Regions from separate parts of the Microbispora rosea genome, predicted to be linked through region 1. Evidence: riboswitches for the same ligand, from Rfam matches in the RefSeq annotation. Region 1 holds a riboswitch; each other region holds the start of a gene.

What was found. A riboswitch is a leader RNA that binds a small molecule or an ion and turns the genes downstream of it on or off. The one in region 1 is predicted to bind cyclic di-AMP.
Region 2: linked by a shared signal. The riboswitch ahead of ACIBK1_RS17260 (CHAP domain-containing protein) and the one ahead of ACIBK1_RS07970 (CHAP domain-containing protein) in region 1 are both predicted to bind cyclic di-AMP.
Region 3: linked by a shared signal. The riboswitch ahead of ACIBK1_RS15855 (glycoside hydrolase family 25 protein) and the one ahead of ACIBK1_RS07970 (CHAP domain-containing protein) in region 1 are both predicted to bind cyclic di-AMP.
Region 4: linked by a shared signal. The riboswitch ahead of ACIBK1_RS06100 (C40 family peptidase) and the one ahead of ACIBK1_RS07970 (CHAP domain-containing protein) in region 1 are both predicted to bind cyclic di-AMP.

Annotation. Positions count from the first base shown of each region.
Region 1 covers NZ_JBITJO010000002.1:101,969-105,295, reverse strand. The annotation lists gene ACIBK1_RS07980 (DUF6295 family protein) at 1-92, opposite strand, end outside; gene ACIBK1_RS07975 (dienelactone hydrolase family protein) at 104-847, opposite strand; cyclic di-AMP (ydaO/yuaA leader) riboswitch at 1,207-1,349, shown strand; gene ACIBK1_RS07970 (CHAP domain-containing protein) at 1,524-2,297, shown strand; gene ACIBK1_RS07965 (DUF305 domain-containing protein) at 2,304-2,915, opposite strand; gene ACIBK1_RS07960 (hypothetical protein) at 3,117-3,327, opposite strand, start outside.
Region 2 covers NZ_JBITJO010000003.1:1,074,653-1,077,979, forward strand. The annotation lists gene ACIBK1_RS17250 (response regulator transcription factor) at 1-177, shown strand, start outside; gene ACIBK1_RS17255 (sensor histidine kinase) at 174-1,349, shown strand; cyclic di-AMP (ydaO/yuaA leader) riboswitch at 1,548-1,681, shown strand; gene ACIBK1_RS17260 (CHAP domain-containing protein) at 1,696-2,376, shown strand; gene ACIBK1_RS17265 (ArsR/SmtB family transcription factor) at 2,491-2,838, shown strand; gene ACIBK1_RS17270 (MerR family transcriptional regulator) at 2,866-3,327, opposite strand, start outside.
Region 3 covers NZ_JBITJO010000003.1:788,707-792,033, forward strand. The annotation lists gene ACIBK1_RS15850 (flavin reductase family protein) at 489-1,061, opposite strand; cyclic di-AMP (ydaO/yuaA leader) riboswitch at 1,580-1,724, shown strand; gene ACIBK1_RS15855 (glycoside hydrolase family 25 protein) at 1,737-2,459, shown strand; gene secD (protein translocase subunit SecD) at 2,521-3,327, opposite strand, start outside.
Region 4 covers NZ_JBITJO010000001.1:1,249,333-1,252,659, reverse strand. The annotation lists gene ACIBK1_RS06110 (isochorismatase family protein) at 1-314, opposite strand, end outside; gene ACIBK1_RS06105 (MarR family winged helix-turn-helix transcriptional regulator) at 373-813, shown strand; cyclic di-AMP (ydaO/yuaA leader) riboswitch at 1,254-1,411, shown strand; gene ACIBK1_RS06100 (C40 family peptidase) at 1,506-2,045, shown strand; gene ACIBK1_RS06095 (MarR family winged helix-turn-helix transcriptional regulator) at 2,123-2,539, opposite strand; gene ACIBK1_RS06090 (alpha/beta fold hydrolase) at 2,602-3,327, shown strand, end outside.

The DNA.
Region 1 (3,327 bases):
ATGTAGACCATGCCGTCGGTGACCGTGAACCAGCCCGACGCCCCCTTGGCGGCGCCGTCGACGCGGATCTTCTCGGTGAGATAGGTGCACATTGCTGTTCTCCTCAGGCGGCGAGGTGGCGGCCGAAGAAATCGAAGACCTTCTTCCAGCCCTCCACCGCCGCGGCGGGCCGGTAGGCCGGCCGGTCCACGGAGAAGAACCCGTGACCGGCGTCGGGGAAGACGTGGAACTCGTGGTCCTTGCCGAGCTTGTCCAGCTCTGTGGAGAGCACCCCCACCTCCTCCGGCGAGGGGAACTGGTCGTCCGCGCCGAAGAGCCCGAGCAGCGGGCAGGACAGGTCGGCGGCGCGGGAGATCAGCGGCGTGGCCGCCAGCGGGAATTCGGCGGGCGGCGAGTTGACCACGAAGGCCCCGTAGCAGTCGACGGCCGCGTCGATCTGCAGCGAGCAGGCGGCCAGGAACGTCTGCCGCCCACCGGAGCAGTAGCCGATGACGCCGATCTTGCCGTTGGCGTGCTCCAGGCCGTTGAGGTAGGCCGCGCCGCCGGCGACGTCGCCGACGAGCTGCTCGTCCGGGACGCCGCCCTTGGCCCGGGCGGCGGCGGCCTGGTCGTCCGGGCTGACGCCCGCGCCCTCCCTGGAGTACAGGTTCGGGCAGATCGCTGCGTAGCCGTGCGCGGCGAACCTGCGGACGATCTCCTTGGTGCCCGCGTCGTAGCCGGGCATGTGGTGGATCACCACGACCCCGCCGTGGGGAGCGGAGTCGAGCGGCCGGGCCGCGTACGCCTCGAGTTCGGCGCCTTCGTGCCCGGTCACGGCGACCGTGCCGGCCCACATCGCGTCCGTCATTGAGATTCCCTTTCCTCTGACCACAGCGCTGCCCGTGAGATGGCGGTGCAGGAGCCCACCTTAGTCGTTAGCTGAGCTAACCAAGTCGCCCGTCCACCGCCGGGCCGGATGGCGGTGGGCGGGGTCGTCCCGGCCCGTCCGCCGGGCGCGTGCTCATGCCGTATGGCGGCTGTATGGCGGCTGTGTGGCGGCTGTGTGGCGCATCTCACCGCCGGCGGCCGGCGACCGCGAGGACCTGCGGAAGCAGGGAAGGGCGGCAGCCGGAATGATGCCCTTTGCCGGGTTTTTCGTCGTGTCTTACTTGTTATCTACTAAACTTCCCGTGTGTCTCGCCGGTGCGCGGTCCTCAACCCGAGGACGACCGGCGACCGCCGAATCCCGGAAGTCATCGATCCCGGGAACCGGGGACCCACGTTTCCTGGGGTGAATCCGGACCATCCGGTAGGGCTACTCCTGGCCCGAACCCGTCAGCTAACCCGGTAGGCGGCCAAGGAGAGGAGAGCGTGTGGAGTGTCGGCTCCACCTGCCCACCCGGTCCGCGCCGCGTCGCCGGACCGCATGCCCGCCCTGGAACGTCTCCAGGCTTCCGGGGTGATGGCGCGCCCGTGACGGGCTGTCGCATCTCCCGTTTCTGATTCCGCCCCGCCGTGGCGTGTCCCCGGACGGTCATGCCGTCATGCCGTCACGCCCCGCGGGCCGTTCGTCATGTCTCGAAGCGCGCCATGAGGAGCCTCCGATTTCCACCGATCCGATAGCTCGACAGCTGCTCGACGCCGTACGCCCCGAACTGGGCTACCGCGAGCGAGCCGGGAAACACACGAAGTTCGGCGAGTGGTACGCCGACAACGTCGCCAAGGACCCCGACTTCAAGGCCGCCCCCTGGTGCGACATGTTCGTCTCGTGGGCGGCCGACCGGGCCGGGGTGCAGGCCCACGTCGGGGAGTTCGCGCTGACCACGCGGCACGCCAAGTGGTTCGAGAAGCACCACGCCTGGAGCGACAGGCCCGAGCCGGGCGCGGTGGTGTTCTTCGCCTGGTCGGGGTCCAAGAAGATCCGCGACATCGACCACGTCGGCATCGTCGAGAAGGTCGTCGGTCGCAAGGTCCACACGATCGAGGGCAATGTCGACGGCGTGTGGCTGAAGCGCAAGGTGCGCGACACGAGCAAGATCGTCGGGTACGGCCTGCCGCGCAAGGTCAAGGTGGCGCAGAAGGCGCCGGTGACGATCCAGCCGGCGGCGGCAGTGAACGCGAGCGTCCAGAGCGCCGGGGCGCCCGCCACCAGGAACATGGCGGCCACGCAGGGGAAGGCCCTCGACGTCGTGTGGTCGCCGGGCGACGCCGTTCTGCCGGCGGGCCTGCTGTTCGCGGTGGTCTCCACCGCCGTGACCGGGATCCGGGTCAGGGCCGCGGCGGCGACGTCCGGCGGACGGCACCGCAAGCGCGGGTGAGGCAGATCAACCCGGCAGGCTGTCCAACATGCTCTTCATCTCCTTGATCTCGGCCGACTGGCTGGAGACGATGGACTCCGCCATCCGCCGGGCCGGCTCGTAGGTTCCGCCGCGCAGCTCGTCGCGCGCCATGGCGACCGCTCCCTCGTGGTGGCGGATCATCATCGTGAGGAAGGCCCGGTCGAAGGCCCGTCCGGACAGCCCTTCGAGACGCCGCATGTCCTCGGGAGACATCATCCCGGGCATGGCGTGGTGGGCCGGCGCCGGACTCTCACCGGGCACCCGCTCACCCCAGGCCGTGAGCCAGCCGCTCATCGTCCGGATCTCCGGAGCCTGCGCGGCCTCGATCCGCCGGGCGAGCCGCGCGACCCGGGCGTCCGCCGCGCGGTCCGCGGCCAGCCTCCCCATCTCCACCGCCTGACGATGATGCGGGATCATCATCCGGGCGAACATGACGTCCCGGTCGTTGTGGTCGGCCGTCGGCGTCGGGGCCCCGGGCGCGGTGAGCGCGGCGGGTGAGGAAGGCGTGGCGGCTGTGGCGGCCGAGCCGTACGGGCCGCCCGCGCCGACCAGCAGATCGGCCGTCAGCAGGGCCACCGGCAGAACGCGTCCCTTCATCGGCCAGCACCTCCGTACGTCCGGGCGGCGGACCAACGGCCTTCCCGCCGCCCTGCCTGCGGTGCCGACGACGGCGCCACCCCCGGTGCGCCGTCGCCGCGTGAACCGTGTGAAGGCGAACACAGTCCTCGAACAGCACCGTGTCCTCGAACAGCATTCGTGTTCTCTGGCTGTCGTACCCCGCTGCGTGGAACGTTCCCGTCAGCCGCTGAACGTGATCCGGAACCGGTAGTTGTCACCGTAGGTCGAGCCGCGGATGGTGAACGCCGCGCTGCCCGAGCTCACCCGGCCCGACACCGTCGCCCCGGCGTTGACGGCGTAGAGGAAACGAGACGTGCCGAGATCGCGGCAGGGGACGGTGGTCTTCTCTCCGTAGAAGTGGTTGAACGTGGCCCCCTCGGCGCGGTGGTTG
Region 2 (3,327 bases), on a different contig from region 1:
GAGCTCCTGCGCGCCGACGGAGGGCTCGTGACCTCGGCCCGGCTGCGCGCGAACGTCTGGGACGAGCACGCCGACGCCGGCACGGGCGTGCTGCGCGTCACGCTCACTTCGCTGCGCCGCAAGCTGGGCGAGCCGCCGGTGATCGAGAACGTGCCGGGCCGGGGGTATCGGCTGTGACCCGTGCCCTGTCCCTGTGGAGCAGGCTCGGCCTGCGGATGCGGCTCACCCTGCTGTACGGCGGGTTGTTCTTCCTGGCGGGGTCGGTGCTGCTGTGGTTCACCCACCTGCTGACGGCGCGGGCGCTCAACCAGCGGTTCGTGGTGGCGGTGGCGTCGAAGGTGACCGGCATCGGCACCCCTGGGGCCGTCATGGGAACGACGCTGCCCGACGGCGACATGCTCGCCCAGCGGGTGCGCACCAACGTCGAGCAGGGGGCGGCCGACGTGCTGAGCGACGTGCTCCGCTCGTCGGTGGTCGTCATGGTCCTGGTCGGGGTCGTCGCGGTGGTGCTGGGCTACCTGGTGGCCGACCGTGCGCTGCGCCCGCTCGACCGGGTGACCGAGACCGCGCAGCGCCTGTCGGAGAGCACGCTGCACGAGCGCATCGCGCTGCGCGGCCCGCAGGACGAGGTCAAGCGGCTCGCCGACACCTTCGACGCGATGCTCGACCGGCTGCACCGGGTGTTCGACGCCCAGCGCCGGTTCATCGCCAACGCCTCCCACGAGCTGCGCACCCCGCTGGCGATCAACCGTACGGTCCTGGAGGTGTCGCTGGAGGAGCCGGCGGCGTCGGAGGACCTGAAGGCGCTGGCCCGCGCGCTGCTCGGCACCAACGCGAGGTACGAACGGCTGATCGAGGGCCTGCTCATGCTGGCGCAGTCGGAGCAGGAGGTGACCGCGCGCAAGCCGATCGACCTGCGGCAGGTCGTCCGTACGGCGATGGAGCAGATCGACCTGCAGCCGCGCCGCGGGAAGGTGGTCGTGCACGAGGACCTGCGCCCGGCGGTGGCGCACGGAGATCCGCTGTTCCTCGAACGCTGCCTGTTCAACCTGCTGGAGAACGCGATCAAGTACAACCTGCGGGACGGGGAGGTCTGGGTCCGGTTGCGGGAGGACGAGGCCGGGGTGAGCGTGACGGTGGAGAACACCGGGCCCCCCGTTCCGCCGTACGAGGTGGACGACCTGTTCGAGCCGTTCCGACGGCTCGGCGGCGACCGCGTCCGCTCCGCCCGCGGGGCGGGGCTGGGCCTGTCCATCGTCCGGGCCATCGCCGTGGCCCACGGCGGCGAGGTGGAGGCGCTGGCCCGGCCGGAGGGCGGCCTGGCGGTGACCGTACGCCTGCCGCGGTGAGCCGGGTCCTCCCTTGATCCCCATGCGCCGCTACCCGGCGACGCCCGGTTTGCCGCCTACTGCACAGTAAAATGTGTGTTGTTCTAACTTGACCGGTCTGACCTGGTCTATTACCTTTTAGGCAGCTCAGGGTGCACTTGCTCATCTCAATGGTCAAGAAGCCCTCCTCAGACCGAAGCGGCCGGCCGATCCCGGTCTGCCGCCCGGCCGCCGAGTCCGCGTCCGCGCGGAGCCGGGGACCCACCTCTCCTGGGGTGAATCGGCATGCGTGCCGTAGGGCGACTTCCAGCCCGAACCCGTCAGCTAACCCGGTAGGCGGCATGGAAGCAAGGGAGTACGCCCCACCATGCACGTCCTCAACACCTGTGTTCGCGCTGCCGTCGCCGGCGGGGCCCTCGCCTCGGCCCTGCTGATCGCGTCGCCGGCTGCGCACGCGGACAACCCGGCGACCGGCAAGGGCTCGGCCGCCGCGCAGTCCATGGCCGAGACCGCCTCCCGGCTGCCCAAGATCAGCTCGATGGACGTGCTGAAACTGGCCAGGAGCCAGGTCGGGATCAGCGAGAACGCCAAGGGCGGCGGCACCAAGTTCCAGCATTGGTACATGTCCACGCCCCGCGCCCGCGAGACCCTCGCCCGCGACGGCGGCGCGCTCACCGACTACCTCAACGCCCCCTGGTGCGACATGTTCGTCTCCTGGGTGGGCCAGCAGCTCGGCATCGGACCGGTGATGGGCTCCGACGCCTACACCGTGGAGCACGCCCAGTGGTTCGCCGACCACGGCCGCTGGGGCCACACGCCCAAGCCGGGCGCGGTGGTGTTCTTCAGCTGGAGCGGCAGCGAGGACATCGACGACATCCAGCACGTCGGGTTCGTCGTCAAGGACAACGGCAACGGAACGATCCAGACTATCGAGGGCAACACGGGCGACGGTGGCGCCGTCGAGGTCCGCACCCGTCCCACCTCGCAGGTGGCGGGCTACGGCTACCCGATGTACCCCGGGGACGTCTCCGCCTCCGCCTCCTCCTGAGGCACGACAGCTCCGAGGCGCGCCGGTGATCCCGGCGCGCTTCGCCGTCTCACCCGGGAGCGCCCGGCACCTGCCGAATTGACCGGTACAAGCGTGAGCTGCGAGCCTGGCGGCATGCACGCGTTCGACGTCCTCGGCGATCCGGTGCGCCGCCGGATCCTGGAACTTCTCGCGGAGGGCGAGCGCCCCGCCGGGGAGATCGGCGCGATCGTGCAGGAGGAGTTCGGGATCTCCCAGCCGGGGGTGTCCCAGCACCTGCGCGTGCTGCGGGAGAGCGGCTTCGCGACGGTCCGGGCCGAGGGCACCAGGCGCCTGTACGCCGTCGACCCCGCGCCGCTCCACGAGGTCGACACCTGGCTCGACCACTTCCGCCGCTTCTGGAACCAGCGCCTGGACGCCCTGGGCACCGAACTCGCGCGTGGAAAGCGGGAGCGCCGCCTCCGGGACGACGCCCGTCCGTGAGCCGTGCGCGCCGCCTCCGGGCCGGCGCTACCGGGGAGCCGCGCCCCGGGAGACCGGCCTGCATCTGGGGGCCACGCGCGCGAGTTTGGTCCAGCCCGTCCAGCCGCGCTGCTCCAGCAGCTCGATCAGCCGGCGCGCCGGCGGCACCGTGTCGAACGCCAGCCTGTCCATCAGCGTGACAAGCGGTGACGCCATCTCGGTGTCGTCGACGTAGTCCTCGCCCCGCTCGTCGGCCATATCCGTAAGGTAGGCGGCCAGCCTGTCGGCCAGTTCGACCAGCCGCGGGTCGTCGTCGGCCCGGTCGAGGGCCTGGCTCAGGGTGAGGTAGAAGTCGACGAGGCGCGGGTCCTCGATCTGCTCCCGCTTGCGTGCCATCCACGCGGGGACTCGCGCGGGTGAGTGCGCGGCCAGCGGGATCCACCCGTCGCGCTCGGCCCGGACGATCCGCTCGTCGACCCCGAGCGCCCGCAGGCGGTCGAGATATTCGAC
Region 3 (3,327 bases), on a different contig from region 1:
ACCTCCTCGGGAAATTCGAAAGTCTGTATGAATTCTCTCATTGCTCCAGGTCGTCGAGCAACGCGACGAAGCGATTAGCTGGAGTTACAGGTGGGAGGAGATAGGCAGGTCAGGGCCCGGTTCTGGCGGTGCTGGTGCATGCATCCGGGGCGGTCGCGACGGCAACGACGCGCCGGGTACGCGCAGGAAGGGGCAATCCTGCCAGCAGCAACTCCACTTATAGGTGGCGCAGAGAGGGGTCAGCCGTGCGGTCGCGGCTTTGACGTCATCGTTGTCGATGTCCGGATGGTGCCGGGGCGCGCCGTCGATCGCCCTGTACGGCGACGGTGAGCTCGGGAATCGTGTCCTGCGGCGAGAAGGACTGTGCCTCCTCGAAATCAACCCCGGTGGTTAGGGCGTCGACCAGAAGGCTGCGAATTCGCCGGGTCGCCCCGCGCACTCGGACGGCCGGATCACCGGAAGGGGCCGCGGCAGGGGGAGGTCGGTGCTCACCCCCAGTGGTCGCCCCAGCCCCACAGATTGGGACCGAGGGCGGCGGCCTGGTCGTCCTGCTCCACTCCGAACCGGCCGCGGAAGAACAGCATCGGGCGCTGCTCGGTGACGACGGGTTCGAGCTCGCGCACGTGGCCGATGATCACGTCGTGGTCACCGGCGACGTGCACGTCGCGCACGTCGCCGTGGACTCGCAGCAGCACCTTCCGCAACGCCGGAGTGCCCCATCGCGACAGGTCCCAGTCGAGTCCAGCGAACTTGTCGCCTCTGCTGGAGCCGAATCGGCCGCAGATGTCGATCTGATCCTCGCCGAGGACGTTCACGCAGAAGCGGCCCGACTTTTTGATCCGCGGCCAGGCGCGGCCCTTGTGGTCGGCACAGAACAGGATCAGCGGCGGTTCGAGGGACACCGAGGCGAACGACTGGCAGGCGAAGCCCACCGGTTCCCCGTCGTCGAGGCCCGTGACCACGCTAACGCCGGTCGCGAACATGCCCAGCGCGCGCCGGAACTCGGCCGGCGTCGGCGGCGCCACCTCGGTGAACTCGGGGTCGGCGGGTGCAGCGGTCATGGACTCACCTCGCGTACGTGTCGGTGCCTCAGGTGACGAACTTACAAACCCCCTTACGGGCGGATCGCACGGGGATCCCGGTCAACGGAAGCCGCGTACGGGCGGGGTTACGGTCCGAGCGGGTCACCTGCCGGCCCGCCCCGGCCTCACTCATCGGGATGATCGTCCTGTTCGCGATATCTGTCCAGTTAGCGACACCGAATTGCGGACGAGCGCGGACGTCGAGCGGGGCTGTCCTCCCCGGTGATGCGGCGGGTGATGGGCGTGCACGAGCTCGACTACGGCCACCTGCTCGACGACATGGTGCTGTCGCGGGACGAGCCGCGACCGAGTACGTCGTGCCCGGCATCGAGCTGATCGACACGGGCCGGGCGTCGCCGTCCCGCTGCAGGTAAAGACGGGTTTTGTCCTGTTTACACCATTCTGGTGCTGTGTGTACCTTTAGGTCGCACGGCATGGGTACCGGCCGACATTCTCCGTCGTATCCCTTGCCGTGTCGTTGCCCGGACCGCGCGGTGGTCGCGCGGCCGCCGAATCCGCGTCATGTGGAGCCGGGGACCCACTCTCTCGGGGTGAATCGGCGCGCAGGCCCCCAGATGCGCCCGTAGGGCACTTCCTGCCCGAACCCGTCAGCTAACCCGGTAGGCGGAATGGAAGCAAGGAGTCAACCCCGCCATGTCCATCCATCGGCTCTCCCTCGGGGGCCGGCCCTCCCGCCGGCGCCTGCGCTCCGCCCTCGCTGCGGCGACCCTCGCGGTCTCGGCCGCCACGGCCACCGTCACGGCGGCCGTCGCCCTGCCCGCCCCGGCGTACGCGAACCCGCACACGTACGGCCAGGACGTCTCCGGCTACGAGGCCGACCACGACTGGATGAACAGCCGCGCGCAGTTCGGGTTCATCAAGGCCACCGAGGGGACCGACTGGGTCGACTCGTCCTTCCCCCGGCACTGGCAGGAGCTGGCCAAGAAGGGCATCGTCCGCGGCGTCTACCACTACGGCCATCCCTCCAACGACCCCATCGCCGAGGCCGACCACTTCCTCAGTGTGGTGAACTCGCAGCCGCACAAGCCCGGCGACATCCTGGTCCTCGACCTGGAGACCGCCGACGGCGAGTCCGTCGAGCAGGTCAACAGGTGGGCCAAGACCTGGCTGGAGTACGTGACGGCCAAGACCGGCACCAGGCCGATGTTCTACAGCGGCTGGAACTTCGCGAACAAGTACGGCCGCGGCCTCGGCCAGTACCCCCTGTGGGTGGCCCACTACAGCAAGGCGCCGGGCGACATCACGCCGCCCGCCGACTGGAAGTCCTGGGCGATCCACCAGTACACCGACACGCCCATCGACCAGAACGTCTCCGCGCTGACGCCCGCCCAGCTGCGCGCGCTCGGCCGGCCGTAGCCGAACGGGCCCCGGGGCGGGGCGTCCCCGCCCCGGGGCCGAGGCCGGTCGACCGGCTCGGTCAGACCACCGCGCCGGAGCCGTCACGCCGCGCGGGCCTCGCACGCGGCGCGGCGGGAGCCGGCGGCGGCTGGCCGGACCGCCGCTCCAGCGCGATCGCCACCGGCCCGGCCACGAACGACGACGACAGCGTCCCCACGACGATGCCGATCAGCAGGGCGACGGCGAAGTCACGCAGCGAGTCGCCGCCGAACACCGCCAAAGCCGCCAGGATGAACAGCGCCCCGAGCCCGGTGTTCACCGTGCGCGGCACGGTCTGCAGGATCGCGGCGTTCACCACCCGGCCGAACGGCTCCCGGCGCCGCAGCGGCCACAGCTCGCGCACCCGGTCGAACAGCACGACCTTGTCGTTGACCGAGTAACCGATGATCGTGAGCATCGCGGCCAGGAACACCCCGTCGATCGGCTTGCCCAGCCAGGCGAACGTGCCGACGACGACGGCCGCGTCCACGAACAGGGCCGCCACGGCCGCCGTGCCGAACGTCCACCGGAACCGGAACGCCAGGTAGACGAGCTGCGCGGCGAGCGCGACGGCGAGCGCGATGAGCGCGTTGCGGCGCAGCTCCTCACCCAGGCTCGGACCGATGAGCTCGTCGCGGTGCTTGGTGACCTCACCCACGCTCCGGTCAAGCGCCTGCTCCACGCGCACCACGTCGTCGGCGCTGATCTGCCCGGTGCGCACCGAGATCGCGTCGTCCGACCTCTGGACGACGGCGGAGGGGAACCCGGCGTCCGCCACCGCCTGCCTCGCCGCCGCGACGTCGACCGGCCGGCTCGTGCCGAACTCCACGATCCGGCCTCCGGTGAA
Region 4 (3,327 bases), on a different contig from region 1:
ATCTCCGTCGTCACCCCGCAGATCACCAGGGTGGAACGGCCCCCGGACAGGACGGCCTCGCGCCAGGCCACGTCGTCCCAGCAGGACGGTCCGGTGCGCACGTACGGCTCACCGTCCGGCAGTTCCTCGACCATCACGGGGCCGCCGGGGCGAGGCGCGGCCGAGAGGGTGAACGGGATGTCCAGGGCTGCGACGAGTCCGTTCAGGACCTTGGCCGCGCGGCGGATGGAAGAGGCCGGGTTGGTCGCACTGGCCTCGACGATGCCGGCCTGAAGGTCGGCGAACACCACGTGGACGGAGGCGGGGTTCAGCATCGTTCTGACTCCAAATCGTTCAGAGGTTGAATCGTTTAAGGACGGTAGCATTGAAGGCATGAACGATGTCAAGCTGACCTCGACGCTGGCCTTCCGGCTCGGCACGCTGGGGGCCGTTGTGACCGAGCGGTTCTCGGCGCGCCTGGCCGGCCACGGCCTCAAGCCCAAGCACATAGGACTGCTGACGGTGCTGGAGTCCGGAACGGCGACCTCTCAGCTCGACATCGCCAAGCTCATGAACGTGGCGCCCAGCCTGGTGGTGTCGCTCGCCGACCGCCTGGAGGAGCTCGGCGCCATACAGCGCGAACGCGACCCTTCGGACCGGCGCAGGCAGACGCTCGCACTCACCGAAGAGGGCCGGGAGCTGCTGGCCACCTGCACCGCGGCGGCGGCCGAACTCGACAGCGAACTGACCGACGGCCTCGACCCCGAGGAGACCGAGGCACTGCGGAGCGTTCTGCTCACGCTGGCCCGCCGCAACGGCCTGCCCGCCGACTAGCGGGCGGCTAGCGGCGCATCCACGGACCGCGACCGGGTCCGGTCACCGGTCGTTGTGCATATGCCGGGCCGACGCCGTCCGGGCCCTCGCCCCCTTGTCCGCGACGCCACGAGGCCGCGACGGCGGGCACGCGTTTGCACTGCGGTGAGCACCCCGCCTTGCTGTGCAGCTCATACAGGCGCGCCCCCCTGCGACCGGAAGATCCCGGCAAGTGTGACGAGCGCCACATTTTGCATTCAGAGCCGCCCTGACCTGCGGTTTCGCGCTTTTGATCCTTTTTATACGGTCATTACCCTTTTCATGCCCTTTGCGGCGATATGGGCTGCTTGGTAGTTTCCTTGCCCTGCGGTGGGGTCCGCGTGACGCCGCCGTGACGAACCCGGCCCGGCCGGGTTCGACCATCCACTGTCGCCGTCGCCACGTCCTCTCCGCCCCCCTGGGCGACGGTGATGCCGAATCCGTGCAGCAAGGAGGCTCGGAGCCGGGGAACCAATCGACCTTCGACGAAGGTCTGGGGTGAATCGGCGCGCCAGCGCCGTAGGGCAACTTCCCTGCCCGAATCCGTCAGCTAACCCGGTAGGCGCAAGCGGAAGACCAAAGGGAGAGATCCCCTGTCCACCAACTCCACCACTCTGCTCCACATCGCCTGCGTCACGCTCAGTAGCGCGGCGCTCACCGCGTCCGCGGGAGCATTGAGCGCACTCCCCGCAGCCGCCGCGCCGACACCGGCGACGGCCCCGCCCCCGGCCTCGACGATCATCCCGCCCGAGCCCGCCGCCACGGCGACCACCCCGTACAACCGCGAGGCTCCCCTGACGTCCACGGCGGACGACTCCGCCACCACGAAGCTCACCAAGTCGGCCCTTCAGCAGCAGAAGGCCGAGCGCGCCATCGAGGTGGCGAAGAAGCAACTCGGCGATCCGTACATATGGGGCGCCACGGGCCCACGGGCGTTCGACTGCTCCGGGCTGGTCCAGTTCGCCTGGCGCAAGGCCGGCGTCAAGCTCCCGCGTACGACGTGGTCGATGCTCAACGCCGCCAAGAAGAAGGTCTCCCTGCCGCACCTCAAGCCCGGCGACCTCATCTTCACCAGTGGCGGCGGCCACGTGGGCATGTACATCGGGCACAAGAAGGTGATCAGCGCCCCCCACAGCGGCGCGGTGGTCAGCATCGACAAGCTCGACTCCTACTGGAGAGGCAGCTTCCTCACCGCCGTACGCCCCGGCGTCTGACCTGGGAATCCTCCGTGGAGATGCCCCGAAGCGCGCCGTCGGGGCGTCTCCACCGGAGGCCGGCCGCGGGCCGGAGGCTACGCGTCCTCCACGATGAGGCGCTGGAGCAGGGCCAGCAGCGTCGCGCGGTCTACGTCCGTCAAGGCGGTGTAGCACCTGGCGAGCACCTCGTCGGCGACCTTGTGCCCGGCTTCCAGGACCCGCTCGCCGGAAGAGGTGAGATGGTGCTCGATGCGCCGGCCGCGCCCGGGCCTGCGCTCGATCCATCCCTGGGCCACCAGCCGACCGGCGAGGGCCCCGAATGCCTGCTCGGTCTGGAACGTCGCCGCGGCCAGTTCCCGGGCCGACGCCCCGGGAGAACGGCTGATCGCTCGGAGGGCGTCCCACTGGGCGAGCGTCGCGCCGACCGCCGACAGCCCGCCCTCCAGGGCCCGGTGCTGCCGATATTGGACCTGCTTGACCGCTCGCCCGAGTTGTTGCAGATCACTACGCACGAGACGAGTGTAGTACGAAAACTAAGCTAGTTTAAATAAGCTTCTTTAGTTATGCTGCGGCCATGGACACCATCCCGCTCTATGACGATCTGTCCCTCCACGTGTCGGAGGCCGGAACCGGCAGACCGGCCCTGATCCTGCACGGCGGCGGCGGCCCCGCCACGGTCGCCGGGCTCGCCGGGCACCTCTCCCGGACGACACACACCGTCACGCCCGTGCACCCCGGCTGGGACGGCGCCCACCGCCCCCCATGGCTCACCGGCATAGACGACCTCGCCCTGACCTACCTGCACTGTCTGCATCGCCTGGGACTGCGCGACGTCCTCGTCGTCGGCTCCTCCCTCGGCGGCTGGACCGCCGCCGAGATGGCCGTACGCGACACGGCGGGCGTCATCACCGGGCTGGTGCTGATCGACGCCGTCGGCGTGGACGTGCCCGGCGAGCCGATCCGCGACTTCTTCTCCCTGGACGCCCGCGGCGTCGCCGAATACGCCTGGCACGACTCGCAGCGCTTCTACGTCGACCCGGCCGGCGTCCCCGCCGACCAACTCGCGCGCCGGGCAGCCGACATGGCCACCATGCGCACGCTGGCGGGCGACCCCTACATGCACGATCCCAAGCTGCTCCGCCGGCTGCGGCACCTCGACGTGCCCGCTCTCCTGCTGTGGGGGGAAAGCGACCGGATCGTCACGCCCGCCTACGGCGCCGCCTACGCCGACGCCTTCCGGAACGGCCGGCTGGAGGTGATCCCCGAGGCCGGTCACCTCCCGCACATCGAACAGCCGGCG